Regions from separate parts of the Streptomyces sp. NBC_00683 genome, predicted to be linked through region 2. Evidence: riboswitches for the same ligand, from Rfam matches in the RefSeq annotation. Region 2 holds a riboswitch; the other holds the start of a gene.
The links. Region 2 has a riboswitch for cyclic di-AMP ahead of OG257_RS18440 (M23 family metallopeptidase). Riboswitches for the same ligand answer to the same signal wherever they lie in the genome.

Region 1 (7,684 bases), 2.8 Mb from region 2:
GTCGCGAACGCCCGCCGCACGGGTGACCTGCTGCGCGAGCGGCTCGCCGCGCTCGTCGGCCGCTACGAGCTGCTGCACGAGGTGCGCGGGCGGGGGCTGATGATCGGGATCGAGTTCGGCCGGCCGTCCTCGTTGAAGCTCCGCAGCCGCTGGACCATGCTGCAGGCGGCCAGGAAGGGGCTCTTCGCCCAGATGGTGGTCGTGCCGCTGCTGCAGAAGCACCGGATCCTCACGCAGGTCTCCGGCGACCACCTGGAAGTGATCAAGCTGATCCCGCCGCTGGTCATCGGTGAGCCCGAGGTGGACCGCTTCGTGTCCGCCTTCACGGCCGTCATGGACGACGCTCACAGCGGTGGCGGGCTGATGTGGGACTTCGGCAGGACGCTGGTCAAGCAGGCCGTCGCCAACCGCTGACTCTTTGCCTCGGAGGCAAGAAAGTTGCCTCCGAGGAAAGTTCCTGGCCCAATGGAGTCATGAATCCTCCTGACGGAGGGGCGGCCGACGAACTGCCCGGAGTCGCGCCGCGCCTGCGTGAACTGCGCCGCGACCGGGGTCTGACCCTGGAGGCCGCCGCTCGGCGGGCCGATCTCTCCCCGGCCCACCTCTCCCGGCTCGAGACGGGCCGCAGACAGCCCTCGCTGCCGATGCTGCTCGGGCTCGCCCGCATCTACGGTACGACGGTTTCCGAGCTGCTCGGAGAGATGCCGCCCGAGCGTGACGCGATCATCCGCGGCGGCCCGTTCGCGGGCGCTCCGGTCGGCGCATTCGGCGGGACACCGGGTGGTGCCTCGGGTGGCGCTTCCGGCAGTGCCTCCGGTGGCGCCGAGGCCGACGGCTGGGTGTACCAGCAGGCCGGTGGCTCAGGCCGGGCGATGCAGGCGTTGCGTGTCCTGGTTCCCCACGGGGCACAGGGTGATCTTGTACGCGTCCATCCCGGCGAGGAGTGGCTGTACGTCCTCGACGGGCGGCTGCGACTGAGCCTGGGGGAGACCGTGCACGACCTCGACCCGGGGGACAGCGCGCACTTCGACTCGCTCACCCCGCACCGGATCGCGGCACTCGACCGCGGTGGCGCCGAGCTGCTCTTCGTCCACACCCTGCTGCAGAGCCCCTCGGCGGAGCTGTGCCTCGGCAGTGGGACGCGCCTTCGCTGACCTCCCACGCCCCACCGCACCTGCCGCACACCGGCCACCTCGGCCCGAGGGCCGAAAGAGAGGACTGCCATGTCCGATTCGGAGCACTACGACCCGCTCACCCCGCGCCTGCGGGAGAACAAGGACACGCACGAGCGGAAGATGCCCCGTGGTGTCGTCATCCGGCTCGTCGCCTATCTGGTGGCCGGCCACGTCGTCGCGGCCTTCCTCTTTCTCCTGTTCACCGTGGCGGGCAAAGGCTGACCGCCTGCGCTACGCCTCCTCGACGAGGCGCTCGCGCAGCCTCTCGCGGGTTTCGGGCGCCAGCTTCAGCCCCTCGCTGAGGTAGCGGTCCGTACCGCCCCAGGTCTCCTCGATCGCGGCGAAGGCGGCGGCGAGGTAGTCGGAGTGCGCACCGAAGAGCGGGTTGAGGAGCTCCATCACCTCGTCCGACATCCCCGCCGACGACGTGTCGCTGCGCCGCACCTTGTAGCGGCGGTGGGCGTCGTTGGACTTGAGGTAGTCGGCCTCGACGGCCTCCTTCTCGACGCCGACGGCCAGCAGCGAGATCGCGATCGACAGACCGGCCCGGTCCTTGCCCGCCGCGCAGTGCATCAGCGCCGGCACGCTGTCCTCGGCCAGCGCGTGCAGGACCCTGCTGTGCTCCGCGGTGCGGTCCGTGATGATCGACCGGTAGGACGCGATCATGCGGGCCGTCCCCTTGCCGTCGGCGAGGATCGAGCGCAGCTGCTGGATGTCGCCGTCGCGCACCAGTCGCCAGAACTCGGCGCCGTCGGCCGGGTCGGAGAGAGGAATGCTGACATTCCGGACACCGGGGAGTTCCACGTCAAGGCCGTCGAGCTTGTGGTCGGCGGCATTGCGGAAGTCGAAGACCGTGTGCAGGCCGAGTCCGGCCAGGAATGCCGCGTCCGTCTCGGTGGCGTGCGCCAGGTGGCCGCTGCGGTAGAGGCGCCCGTAGCGCACCCTGCCGCCGTCCGTGGTCGGCAGGCCGCCCACGTCGCGGAAGTTGCGGACACCGGTCAGCTCGGCGTCTGTCGACGGAACCTCTGGCAGCTGCTGCGTCACAAGGACTCCTGGAGTGTCTGGCGTCGGCGCCGCTCGCCGACAGGGGCACGCCCGCGACGATACGACATGGATTCATCGGGCAATCGTTTCGCCCTCCGGTGCCTTCCCGGTCGCGGTGGCCGGGGGTGGCGGCCATGACATGTCCGTATTGGTGTATTTAGCAGAACATGCCCCGCTTATACGGGAGATGGGATGCGACAGGTGAGCGGGATCATATCCGTGACGGTGTGTGGCGAATCTGCCGAGAGGTAATCCATACGCCGCGCGGAAAGCCAAGATCCGTAATCCACGGAGTGTGACCGGAATTCGGAAGCGGAATTGAACCGCCCATTCCGGTACGCAACCGGTGGCTTGTTCCCGGCGTCCTGACTCGCTTACGGTCACCGTCAATCCGGACGGAACGCCTAATCCTGCCGCCGCCCGGAATCCGCACCGACTCACGTGTGGCAGGAGCGGGGGAACCAGGTAAGCCGCCGACCGGAGTGATCCGGAACGGCTTGGGGTCAAGACGCGCTCAGCGCGGCCGGGCATCTCCAGTCCGAACCCGACAGCTCACCTCGCAGGCGCCGGAGAGGAATTCCCCATGCCCGCAAAGGGTAAGCACCGTCGTACGAAGGCCAGCCCGATCTCCCGCGGCGTCCTCGCCGCAGGGACCGGCGGCGCCGTCCTCGCCCTTCCGCTGATCGGCGCCACCGGCGCCTTCGCCGCGGAGCAGTCCGCGCCCGCCGCCAAGCCCGCGGCGGCCAGTGCGGCGCACCACGCGCCGGCCGCCTCCGTGGCGAAGAAGCAGAGCGCATCCAAGACCTACTCCGTGGTGGCCGGTGACTATCTGGCGAAGATCGCGGCCGAGAAGAAGGTCAAGGGCGGCTGGGAGAAGCTGTACAAGGACAACCGTGAGGTCGTCGGCGACAACCCGAGCCTGATCTTCCCGGGCATGAAGCTGACCCTCGGCGTCAAGGCATCCGGCTCCACCACGGAGTCCGCGCCCAAGGCCGCTCCCTCCAAGGCCGCCCCCTCGAAGGCGGAGTCGGCCCCGAAGGCCGCCGCTCCGGCCGAGAAGGCGTCGACGGCCACCAACGCCGCCGACACCACCGGTGCTTCGGAGAGCAACAGCTCCGGCTACACCACCCCGGTGGCCAACGCCAGCGTCTCCACCCAGTACCGCGTCGCCGGTGCCAGCTGGTCCAGCGGTTACCACACCGGCTCCGACTTCCAGGCCGCCTCCGGCACCAGCGTCCGGTCCATCGGCCCGGGCACCGTGGTCTCCGCGGGCTGGAGCGGTGCGTACGGCAACGAGGTCGTCATCCAGCACGAGGACGGCATGTACTCCCAGTACGCCCACCTGTCGTCCCTCGGCGTCTCGGCCGGCCAGACCGTCACCGGCGGCCAGCAGATCGGCCTCTCCGGGTCCACCGGCAACTCCACCGGCCCGCACCTCCACTTCGAGGTCCGCACCGGCCCGAGCTACGGCTCGGACGTCGACCCGATCGCCTACCTGCGCTCGCACGGCGTCTCCATCTGACGCAATCGGGCGGCTCGGTGAGCTCAAGAGGGGCGGTGCGCGGCGGCGCACCGCCCCTCTGCTTATTCCGGCTTTACCAAAACCTGACCGGGTGGTCTATCTCACCACCCGTCAACCCCTTATTACGGTCGCGTAGGTCACATTCGAAGGTGCAGGATATGCGCTTGTGGCAGACGATTCGAGAAACAAACAACGAGGCACCATCGGGTCGTACGCAGCGATTGGCGACAGCTTCACCGAGGGCGTCGGAGACCCCGGCCCCGACGGGACGCTCGTCGGCTGGGCGGACCGCTTCGCGGTCATTCTGGCGGACCAGCTCCCCCTCCCCGATGCAGCGGCCGGCCCCGCGGACGGCCCGCACGGGAACTTCCGGTACGCCAATCTCGCCGTACGCGGACGCCTCCTCGACCAGATAGTCGAGGAGCAGGTCCCCCGCGCCAAGGAACTCGCACCGGATCTGGTGAGCTTCTGCGCGGGCGGCAACGACATCATCCGGCCCGGTAGCGATCCGGACGACGTGGCCGAGCGCTTCGAGCGCGCGGTCGCCGACCTGACCCGTTCGGTCGGCACCGTCATGATCACCACCGGCTTCGACACCCGCGGCGTTCCGGTGCTCCGGCACCTGCGGGGCAAGATCGCCACGTACACCGCCCATGTACGGTCCATCGCCGACCGCTACGACTGCCCGGTCCTGGACCTGTGGTCGCTCCGGTCCGTGCAGGACAGGCGTGCCTGGGACAACGACCGGCTGCACCTCTCGGCGGAGGGACACACCCGGGTCGCCTTGCGCGCCGCCCAGGTCCTCGGCCTCGATGTGCCGGCCGACCCCGACCAGCTGTGGCCACCGCAGGTACACCGCGGGGCACTCGAGGTGCGCCGCGACGACATGGCCTGGGCCCGCGAGTACCTCGTACCGTGGATCGGCCGGCGCCTACGCGGTGAGTCCTCCGGTGACCACGTCGAGGCCAAGCGCCCCGACCTGCTCCCGCTCTGAGCACCTCCGAGCGCACTGATCACACGCGTTTCCGACGCCTGTGATCAGTGCGCTCAGCGCACTCGGTTCGCTCAGCGAGTGACGACGGGCAGCGAGCGCCGCGGTACCGCTCCACGGAGCGTGTCCGCGGTAGGTACCCGTACCGGGCCCGCGGGTATCCGCTCCAGCACTCCGCCCGCGAAGACGTCGTACAACGGCAGCGTCTCCAGGTGCACATAGCCGATGTGGCAGTCGCACACATCGAGCGGACAGCCACGCGGACCCAACGAGCGCCGGAAGCTGCCGTCGTAGAGGTTGCCGAGCTCGGCGCGGACGAAGTGGCAGCGGCGCACCGTGCCGTCGCCGTCCACCGAGACGACCGACTCACCCGTCCGGCAGGGCATCCCGGCCGAGCGGTGCGGATGCCGGCTGTACGGGAACAGGGGGTCCAGGGCCGTCCAGCGGTCCGCCTCCTCGTCCGTGTACGTGTGCCCCTCGGCGGCGTTGACCCAGAGGTACACCTCAGGGGGCAGCGTCTCGCGCAGTCGCCGGGCCTCGTCGAGATGGGCGTCCAGCCCCACGACACCGACGCTGTAACGGACCCCGAGGGCGGTCAGCTCCCGGCACCTGCCGAGGAACCGCTCGTACGGCGTCTGGCCCGGGTGGTACGTGCACCACAGGGCGACCTTGTCCCGTGCGGCATCGGCCAGCCAGCCGGTGCGGCCGCCGAGATTGGTCTGGATGGCGACCCGGCCGATGTGCGGGAGCCGGGACAGCTCGACGAGAGCGTGCCGGTACCAGGACCGGACCAGCCCCTCGCCCCACGGCGTGAAGAGCACCGACAACCGCTCGCCGGTCTGAGCGGCGGCCCACGCCGTGAACCGTTCCAGAGCCGCACGGTCGGCGCGCAGTTGCTCCCCGCTGTCCCGCCGCTTGGCGAACGGGCAGTAGGGGCAGTCGTAGTCGCACGACGCCAGCGGGCCCCGGTACAGGATCGTCAGGTCCGCAGGCGTCGGCGTCACAGGGCTCATTTCACTTCGTACGCGGCCATCGCGGCCCGTACGGCGGGGGAGAACAGCTCGGGGCCCAGCGCGTCGGAGTGGGCGAGGCCCTCGGGGGAGAGCCGCAGCAGGCCGGGGCCCGCGGCCCCGTCCAGCCAGCCGCGCTCCTCGAAGGCGCCGAGTTCCCCCGGGAAGTCCCCGAAGGGGTCGGTGCCGAAGCGCTCGCGGTATCCGTCGTGGTGCATGCCCTCGGCCTGGAGCAACGACTGCAGGAGGTGGCGCCTGCGCGCCTCGTCGCCGTCGACGTACCGTCCGACCTCGGCGCGCGAGAAGTCCTCGGTGGCCGTGAAGCCGTCGATGATGCCCCGGATCTCGCGCATCTCCACCGCGTAGTCGAAGGAGTAGTGCAGCGAGGAGGTGTACGAGCGGGCGCCGCAGCCGAGCCCGATCATGCCGTCGGTCTGGCAGGCGTAGTCGTCCGGGCCCGCCGGGTGCGCGCCCGTGCGGCGGAACATCCTCATCGACACCTGCTCGTAGCCGTGGGCCAGGAGGTGGTCGCGGCCCGCGCGGTAGAGGCGCAGCCGCTGCTCGTCCCAGGCGGGGTCCGCCCCGTCCGCTGCCCCGGCCGCCGCTCCCTGCCGCCCGAGACCGGTGAGGGCGCGCACGTACAGCGGGTAGAGGTAGAGCTCCTCGGGACGCCAGGCCAGGGCGGCGTCCAGTGAGGTGCGCCAGCTCTCCTCGGTCTGTCCTTCGATGCCGTAGATGAGATCGATGTTGAGGACCGGGATGCCGGCGTCGCGGATCCGGCCGAGGGCGGCCTCCACGTCGGACCGGTGCTGCGGGCGGACCGCGGCGCGGGCCTCCGCGTCGACGAAGCTCTGCACACCGATGCTGATCCGGGTGGTCCCGCGATCGGCGAGAACGGCCAGCCGGTCCGCCGTCGCCGTCGCCGGCGAGGTCTCGACCGACAGCGGTACGGACCGCAGGTCGGCGCCCATCCGCTTCTCCGCGATGTCGCAGAGCCGCTCCAGCTCGCCGGCGGTGAGGAACGTGGGAGTGCCACCGCCGAACGCGGCGGCGGCGAAACGTACTTGCTCCTCGTCGCCCAGGGCGTCCCGGACCGCGGTGGCCTGCCGGTCCAGTGCGTCGAGGTAGCGCGTCGTCAGCTCATCGGGGGCGCCGATCCGGGTGAACAGGTTGCAGAAGCCGCAGCGGATCTCGCAGAACGGTATGTGGAGATAGAGGGAGAGCGCGTCCTTCGGCTCGGCCGCCCACAGCTCGCGCAGCAGGGGCCGCCCGGCCGGGTGACCGGCGAGCGGGCGGTAGGCCGTCTTGTGCGGATAGGCGTAGACGTAACTCCGGTAGGGCCCGGTGCTGTTGGTGAAGGTCATCGAGATGCCCCCGGATCGAGGAGGAAATGGGCGTACGGCACGGTCCAGACCGCTTCGTGACCGAGCCGGTGACCGGTGTACCCGTCGTCACCGTAGGCCGTGCCGTGGTCGGAGCAGACGATCGCGAAGCACCGGCGGCGGCTGCTCGCGGCGGCGAAGAGACGCCCGATGTGCCGGTCCACGTGCTCCAGGGCCGCGGCATGGGTGGCCCGGGAGTCACCGGCATCGGCGGTGGCCCCGGGGAGGTGGAACCAGTTCGGCTGGTGCAGTGCCGACACATTGACGAAAAGAAACAGCCGCTGGTCCTCGGGGAGTTCGGCGACGACCTGTTCGGTGCGTGCCACCTGGGCCTCGAAGGAGGTGGGTGAGGCGACACCGAACTCCGGCTCCCAGTGGCTCTCCTGGAACATCCCGGGCAGCACCGAACCGAGGGGCGGGCGGCGGTTGAAGAAGCCGACTCCGCCGATGCACACGGTGCGGTAGCCGACGGCGGCGAGACCGGAGAGCAGGTCGGGGGTGTCGTGGACGAACGTGCCGTCCGCCGTGGACTCGCTGCCGGCGAAACGCGCCGCGAACAA
Region 2 (7,684 bases):
CATCCGGTTGTACGACGACACGATCTCGGACGTCGCCCCGGTCACCGAGCTGTTCACCCTGGTCACCGTTTCCGTGCTGGCCCTCGTCATCAACGGCGTCGTCCGGCGCAGCAACGAGCAGCTGGCCTCGGCCCGGGTCATCGCGGAGACCGCGATGCGCGCCGTGCTCCCGACGCCGGACGACCGGATCGGCGGGCTACTGGTCGCGGCGCGGTACGAGGCGGCGCAGGCGGACGAGTTCGTCGGCGGTGACCTGTTCGCCGTCGCGGACACCCCGCACGGGGTGCGGCTGGTCGTCGGGGACGTACGGGGCAAGGGGCTGGCCGCCGTGGAGGCGGTGGCCGTGGTGATCGGGGCGTTCAGGGAGGCCGCCGAGCAGGAGCTGTCGCTGGAGGGTGTGGCGCAGCGGCTGGAGCGGGCGCTGGCGCGGGAAGGGACCCGGCGCGGCGGGCTCGACTCGATGGAGGGGTTCGTCACCGCCGTGCTCGCCGAGATTCCGGCGGGCTCGGGGAGGTTGCGGATCGTCAACCGCGGTCACCCCGAGCCGATCCTGCTGCACGCGGACGGGGCGCTCGAGGTGCTGGCGCCGACCGTGCCGGCGCTGCCGATCGGGATGGGCCTGGGGGCGTGGCCGGACCGGTCGGACGAGTGGGAACTGCCTGCCGGGGCGACGCTCCTGGCGTTCACGGACGGCCTCTCCGAGGCGCGGGACGCGGACGGGGTCTTCTACGACCCGGCGGCCCGGCTGCGCGGCCGGATCTTCCCGGGGCCCGAGGAACTGCTCTCGGCGCTCACCGACGACGTACGGCTGCACACGAAGGGCCGTGCCGTGGACGACATGGCGCTGCTCGCGGTCGGCCGGCCCGCCCGGGGGCAGCCGGAGCGGCGGACGACTGTGAAGATCGTGGGGCGGGGCGATGGATGAGTGGTTGCCACGGTGTGTAGTCGAAGGGCACCGCTCCGCATAACATTTGACGCAACGTCAGAAATTGGTACCCCGACCGGGAATACTCAACTCGCCCGTTTCGGACCGTTAATCCCCTGAAAGTCCACGCCGGAGCCGTGAATGATCAACGGGAACAGCTTGGAATCGGACCCGGGTGTCTATTAACGTTCGATAACGCAGCGCGGTTGTCCCAGTCGTCGCAAGAGGCGGCACCGTGCGCGAGCGCCGAATTCCGCAAGGAAACCGGGGAACCACCTACATGGGGTGAATCGGGCACCTGTGTCTCGTAAGAGACGGAGATGCCCGTAGGAGACCTTCCTGCTCCGAACCCGTCAGCTAACCCGGTAGGCGAGAAGGAAGGAAAGGAGTGCGCCCACGTGGCGTCCAATCAGCCTGCCCCCGAGGCCCCGTCACCCTTCAGGTCCGACAGCTTCGGTGACGAGGGCAGGACATGGGAGGAATGGAACCCCACCGAGGAGTCCATCCGTCCCGTACGCGGCAGGCACCGTGTAGCCAAGCAGCGCGGCCTCGCCCGTAGCTCCACCGTCCTCGGTGTCGGCGTCATCGCGGCCGTCGGCGCGGGTGGCATGGCCACTGCGCAGAGCAAGCCGCCGGTCTCTATTTCTCTTCCCGATTCCATCGCGGACAACCTCCCCGACGCCAAGTCCCTGCCCGGCGTGAGCGCGTTCATGTCGGACGACGCGGCGGACAACGGCACGGTCGCCGCGTCCTCCCCGCTCACCACCGCCGGCATCACGGCCGCCGAGGCCGAGCAGGGCACGAGCAACGCCGGTGAGGCGCTGCGCGCCCGCATCCTCCAGCAGGCCGAGCAGCAGCAGGCCGGAGCCGAGGCCGAGGCCAAGGCCGCGGAGGAGAAGGCAGCGGCCGAAGCGGCCGCGGCCGCAGCCGCGAAGCAGCAGAGCGAGGCCGAGGCGAAGGCCGCCGCGGAGAAGAAGGCGGCGGAACTCGCGGCGAAGAAGAAGGCAGAGGCCGAGCGCCTCGCCAAGCTCGCCGCCAGCTACGCCCTCCCGACCTCCTCGTACACGATCACCTCGACCTTCGGCCAGGCCGGTTCGATGTGGTCCTCCGGCTACCACACCGGTCTCGACTTCGCGGCGCCGACCGGCACCCCGATCAAGGCCGTGCACAGCGGCACGGTGAAGTCGGCGGGCTGGTCGGGTTCGTACGGGTACCACACCGTCATCGAGCTCGACGACGGTACGGAGATCTCGTACAGCCACCAGTCCTCGATGGACGTCACCGCCGGCCAGCGGGTCACCACCGGTGAGACCATCGGCCGCGTCGGCGCCACCGGCAATGTGACCGGCCCTCACCTCCACCTGGAGGTCCACACCGCGGACGGCTCGGGCATCGACCCGATGAGCTGGCTGCGCAGCAAGGGTCTCTCGATCTGAGGTCTCCCGGTCCGAGGGCTCCGCGGCGCTTCCGCCGAGCCCTCGCCGGTGCTCCGCGGTGCTGCCGTCGAGCCCTCGCCGTTCCTGCGCCGAGCGTTCGCGCAGGCGGACGGCCCATCCGAACCCCGGCGGACGACGCCCCCTGAACCCCGGCGGCCCTGGCGCACCCCCCCCCGACGTCAGGGCTGCCGGTCTGCCCGCGGTCCGCATCCGTCGGAATAGTCGCCTGAGGGGACTGGTTTGTTCCAGGTATGACTTCACTCCGCACACTCGGTTCCTCGGGCCTCCAGGTCTTCCCGCTCGCTCTCGGCGGCAATGTCTTCGGCTGGACGGCCGATGAGGACGGGTCCTTCGCCGTCCTGGACGCGTACGCCGCGGCCGGCGGCAACTTCATCGACACGGCCGACTCGTACTCCGCCTGGGCCCCGGGCAACGAGGGCGGCGAGTCGGAGACGCTCGTCGGCAAGTGGCTGGCGTCGCGCTCCAACCGCTCCGACATCGTCGTCGCCACCAAGGTCGGCGCCCACCCCGAGTTCAAGGGGCTCGCCGGCGCGACCATCAAGGGCGCCGCCGAAGCCTCGCTGCGCCGGCTCGGCACCGACCACATCGACCTCTACTACACGCACTTCGACGACGAGACCGTCCCCGTGGAGGAGATCGTCACCGCGCTCGACCAGTTGGTGAAGGACGGCAAGGTGCGTGAGATCGCCGCCTCCAACATCAGCCCCGAGCGGCTCCGGGCCTCCCTGGAATTCTCCGAGCGCGAGGGCCTCGCCCGCTATGTCGCGCTGCAGCCGCACTACAACCTCGTCTCGCGCGACACCTACGAGGGCGAGCTCCAGGACACGGCAGCCGAGGCGGGCCTCGCCGCCGTCCCGTACTTCGCGCTGGCCTCCGGCTTCCTCACCGGGAAGTACCGGCCCGGCACAACGGTCGAGAGCGCCCGGGCCGACGGCGCGGCCAGGCACCTGGAGTCGGAACGCGGCCGCAAGGTGCTCGCCGTGCTCGACAGGGTGGCCCAGGAGCACGACGCGGAGATCGCCACGGTCGCGCTGGCCTGGCTGGCCGCCCGGCCGACCGTCGCCGCGCCGATCGCGTCCGCCCGCACGGTCGGGCAGCTGCCCGCACTGGTGGCGGTGGCAGACCTGCGGCTGACCGACAAGGACCTGGCGGACCTCACCGAAGCATCCGCCTGACACCTCCCCCTCCCGGCTAGGCGGGTGGGCGGCTGTCCTGCTGGTGACCGTCGTGCAGATACGGGTTGTACCCGCCGTAGTGCCGGTGCGGCGCGGGGAGTTGCTGCTGCGGATACGGAGCGGGCTGCTGCGGGTACGGGGCCGGCTGCGGGAACCTGCGGGGGGACGGGACCGCGGCCGGGCCCATGGGGGCCGTGCCGCGCAGGGCGCGGAACCGGCCCGTCGCATGGGCCGCGTACGTCAGGGCCGGGCCGGCGACCTCCCGGCGCTGCCACAGGTGGTGCAGCAGCTCCTGCTCGCGCTCGGCGAAGTCCGGACCGGGTGTGTCGCGGCGGGCTCTGCGGCGCAGCACCGCCAGGGAGGTCGCGAACCCCTCGTACTCCGCGACCGCCTGTGCTGCGGCCTTGCCCCGGGCCCGGTCGGAGGTTCCGTGCCAGTGCCGTGCCATGTCGCGGGCCATGCCCCTGGCCCGCATCGAGGCGAGCGACAGCGGTTCGGCCGGAGTCAGCCAGCCGGCCGCAGCGTAGACGGGCAGCTCGGTGGCCAGGGTGCGCAGTTCGCGTTGGCGCGTCCAGATGGCCAGCCAGGTCACCAGGCCGAAGGCCGGCACCATGAACACCCCGTACACCGCGTAGAAGCCGTAGGGGCCGAAGGCCGACGAGCCGTTCCACAGGGCGTGCATGCCCATGGCGAGGAGCAGGCCGAGGACCGGCAGCAGGATCCGGCGCACCCGGTGGTGCCGCCCGGCCACCGCCGCGACCCCGAAGCCGATGCCCGTGAGCACCGTGAACAGGGGGTGTGCGAACGGCGACATCACCACCCGTACGAAGAAGGTCCCTGCCGTCACCGACGCGAGGCCCGTGGTGCCCAGCTCCTGGTCCTCGCCGAAGGCGTTGCCCAGGTAGAGGATGTTCTCGGTGAAGGCGAAGCCGGTCGCGGTGAACCCGCCGACCACTATGCCGTCCACGACACCGCTGAACTCCCGTCTGCGGAACAGGAATATCAACAGCACGGCGGCGGCCTTGGCGCTCTCCTCGACGACCGGGGCGATCACCGTGGCCCCGAGGGTGTCGGCGCTCGCCGGGTCGGCGGTGGCCGTGGCGATCCACCGGGTCGCGAACGTGTTCGCGATGATCGCCACCAGGGCGGCGGCGCACGCTCCCCAGGCGAAGGCGAACAGCAGATTGCGCCAGGGGCCCGGCTCGACCCGGTCGAGCCAGCGGAACGCCGCCATCAGGAGCGGCACGGGCAGGACGGCCAGCCCCAGCCCGACCAGGAAACCCTCGGTGCCGGTCTGTTCGCGGACCATGGACAGGATCAGCAGGCCGCACAGAGCGAGCACGACGATCACCGCACCGGCACGGAACGCCTTGCTGCGCCAGACCACGCCGACGCGGCGCGGCCGGTAACGCCACTGGCCGCGCTCCGGGACGGCGCCCAGGAACTCGTCGAGCCGCTGCTCCTCGAGAACCGGGACGGCCGGCTGCTGGTGCTGCTCGTACCCCTCGGACACCCGATGACCCTAACGAGAGGGACTGACACCTGGCCATGGTGCGCTGCGCCGGGCACCGTTCAGTGGCTGATCAGCGACCCCCCGGCAGCAACTGGCGCCGACCGAGGGGCGGCCGAGGGCGGCCGAGGGCGGCCGGGGGCGGCCGGGGGCACGTCAGTGCGCGCGCCGGCTCACCGACGGGTGAACAGAACGTCCTGCACGACGTGCCCCTTGTCCAGGCCCTGTCCCTCGAAGCGGGTCAGTGGCCGGAACGCGGGCCGTGGCGCGTAGCCGCCGTCCGCCTGTGTGTTCTCGAACAGGGGGTGCGCCGTCAGCACCTCGAGCATCTGCTCCGCGTACGGCTCCCAGTCCGTCGCGCAGTGGATCACCGCGCCCGGCTTCGTCCGCTGTGCCACCAGGTCGAGGAACTCGGTCTGGATCAGCCGGCGCTTGTGGTGCCGCTTCTTGGGCCAGGGGTCGGGGAAGTACACCCGGAGCCCGTCCAGCGCCTGCGGCTCCAGCATCTCGCGCAGCAGGATGATCGCGTCACCGTTGGCGACCCGGATGTTGGACAGCCCTGCCCGGTCGGCGAGACCGAGCAGATTGCCCTGGCCCGGGGTGTGCACGTCGACGGCCAGAATGCCCGTGCCGGGGTCGTCGGCCGCCATCTGCGCGGTGGCCTCGCCCATGCCGAAGCCGATCTCCAGGACCACCGGGAGGCCGTCGAACAGCTCGGGCAGATCGAGGACGCGGAGGCCGTCGATGTCCAGGCCCCACTTCGGCCACAGCCGCTGGAGGGCGTCCTCCTGGCCGGCGGTGACCCGGCTGCGGCGCGGCTGGAAGCTGCGGATCCGGCGCTCGTGGTGCGATCCTGCCGGGTCGGCGGCGGGTCCGCCGGGGAAGCGGGGCTCCTGGCGGAGTCTGCGCTGCCGTTCGAAGGATGCTGCGCGCCGGGCCTCGGCATCCGCGTCCGCGGGGGTGCCGGGCGTTTCGGGGGTGGGGTTCACAGGCTCAGACACAATGACCGGATTCTACGGCGGGCGGCTTCCATCCCGTCGCGCGTGCCCGCAGCAGGGCCCGTCGCGCCACCTCCCTCCCGATGGGCAGCGAAGCCGTGGCGGCGGGGGACGGCGCGTTCAGTACGTGCACGGTGTGCGGGGCCTCGCGGAACAGGAAGTCGTCCACCAGCGTGCCGTCCCGCAGCACCGCCTGGGCCCTGACCCCGGCAGGGGACGGCCGAAGATCGTCCTCGGTCACCTCGGGCAGCAGCCGCTGGACGGCCCGGGTGAACGCCTTCCTCGACAGGGATCTGTGCACCTCGCCCGCCCCGTACCGCCAGTGCTGCCGGGCGATCCGCCAGGAACCGGGCCAGGTCAGGGTGGACGCCAGCTCACGGGGGCGGACGACGGGCCAGCCGTACCCCTCACGGGCCAGCGCCGGGACCGCGTTCGGCCCGACGTGGACCGTGCCGTCGGCGCCCCGGGTCAGATGGACCCCGAGGAACGGGAACGCCGGGTCCGGCACCGGGTAGACCAGGCCGCGCACCAGCTCCGGCCGCGCCAGCTCGTAGTACTCCCCGCGGAACGGCACGATCCGCACCCCGGGGTCGTCGCCCGCGAGCCGTGCCACCCGGTCGCTGTGCAGCCCCGCGCAGTTGACCAGCACCCGGGCGCGGACCACCTGCCCGTCGGCCGTCCGCACGGCGATGCCCCAGGGGCGCCGGTCGACAGCGACTACCTCCGCGCCGAACCGGATCTGCCCGCCCGACCCGCTCACCTCGGCCGCCAGCTGTGCGGCCACCGCCCCGAAGTCGCACACCCCGGTCGTCCCGACCCGGATCGCCGCGAGGCCGCGGACCTGCGGCTCGTACTCCGCGATCTGGGCGGGGCCGAGCTCCCGGACCGGCAGTCCGTGCTCCCGCCCCCGCTGGACCAGGCCGTGCAGGCGGGGCAGCTCGCCGCTCTCGGTCGCGACGATCAGCTTGCCGGTCACGGCGTGCGTGATGCCGTGACGCGCACAGAAGTCGACCATCTCCGCGGCGCCCCGGACGGCGTAGCGCGCCTTGAGGGAGCCAGGGGGGTAGTAGATGCCGCTGTGGATCACCCCGCTGTTGCGCCCCGTCTGATGACGGGCGGGCCCCCACTCCTTCTCCAGCACGGTGACCCGGGTGCCGGGCGCGGTGCGCGTGAGCGCGTACGCGGTCGACAGACCGACGATCCCGCCGCCGATCACCAGCACATCGCAGTCGTACGCCGCGTGCGTCATCACGCCACCTCCCACCCCGATAGTGCACTGACCCACTGACAACGGGCTCAAACCAGGGGAGGCGGGGGCGTGGCGAGTCGTGGTCCCGCAGCCGCCCCCCGGGTCCGGGCATACCGGGGCGTTACGGCGTTCCGCCTATGCCGGGGCCACCAGAAGCGGCCGGGCCCGTTCCCGGAGCTCGGCCACACGGGGCTCGTCCCCGTACGGTTCGAGGCGGTGCAGCAGATCGCGTACGTACTCCGTGGTGCGCGCCGAGGAGATGCGTCCGGCCACCTCGACCGCCCGCGTCCCGGCCGCGCACGCCGCGTCCAGGTTGCCCGACTCCAGCTCCGCGACCGCCGACACGACGAGCCGCAGCCCGTGGGAGCGG

Region 1: linked by a shared signal. The riboswitch ahead of OG257_RS05715 (M23 family metallopeptidase) and the one ahead of OG257_RS18440 (M23 family metallopeptidase) in region 2 are both predicted to bind cyclic di-AMP.

The regions. Positions count from the first base shown of each region.
Region 1 covers NZ_CP109013.1:1,277,462-1,285,145, reverse strand. The annotation lists gene OG257_RS05735 (aspartate aminotransferase family protein) at 1-414, shown strand, start outside; gene OG257_RS05730 (helix-turn-helix domain-containing protein) at 474-1,154, shown strand; gene OG257_RS05725 (DUF6126 family protein) at 1,224-1,397, shown strand; gene OG257_RS05720 (tyrosine-protein phosphatase) at 1,407-2,219, opposite strand; cyclic di-AMP (ydaO/yuaA leader) riboswitch at 2,640-2,798, shown strand; gene OG257_RS05715 (M23 family metallopeptidase) at 2,803-3,741, shown strand; gene OG257_RS05710 (SGNH/GDSL hydrolase family protein) at 3,908-4,735, shown strand; gene OG257_RS05705 (STM4011 family radical SAM protein) at 4,807-5,745, opposite strand; gene OG257_RS05700 (STM4012 family radical SAM protein) at 5,742-7,106, opposite strand; gene OG257_RS05695 (STM4013/SEN3800 family hydrolase) at 7,103-7,684, opposite strand, start outside.
Region 2 covers NZ_CP109013.1:4,115,536-4,123,219, reverse strand. The annotation lists gene OG257_RS18445 (PP2C family protein-serine/threonine phosphatase) at 1-925, shown strand, start outside; cyclic di-AMP (ydaO/yuaA leader) riboswitch at 1,160-1,312, shown strand; gene OG257_RS18440 (M23 family metallopeptidase) at 1,324-2,361, shown strand; gene OG257_RS18435 (aldo/keto reductase) at 2,613-3,557, shown strand; gene OG257_RS18430 (PrsW family intramembrane metalloprotease) at 3,574-5,070, opposite strand; gene trmB (tRNA (guanosine(46)-N7)-methyltransferase TrmB) at 5,241-6,068, opposite strand; gene lhgO (L-2-hydroxyglutarate oxidase) at 6,061-7,317, opposite strand; gene OG257_RS18415 (sporulation protein) at 7,450-7,684, opposite strand, start outside.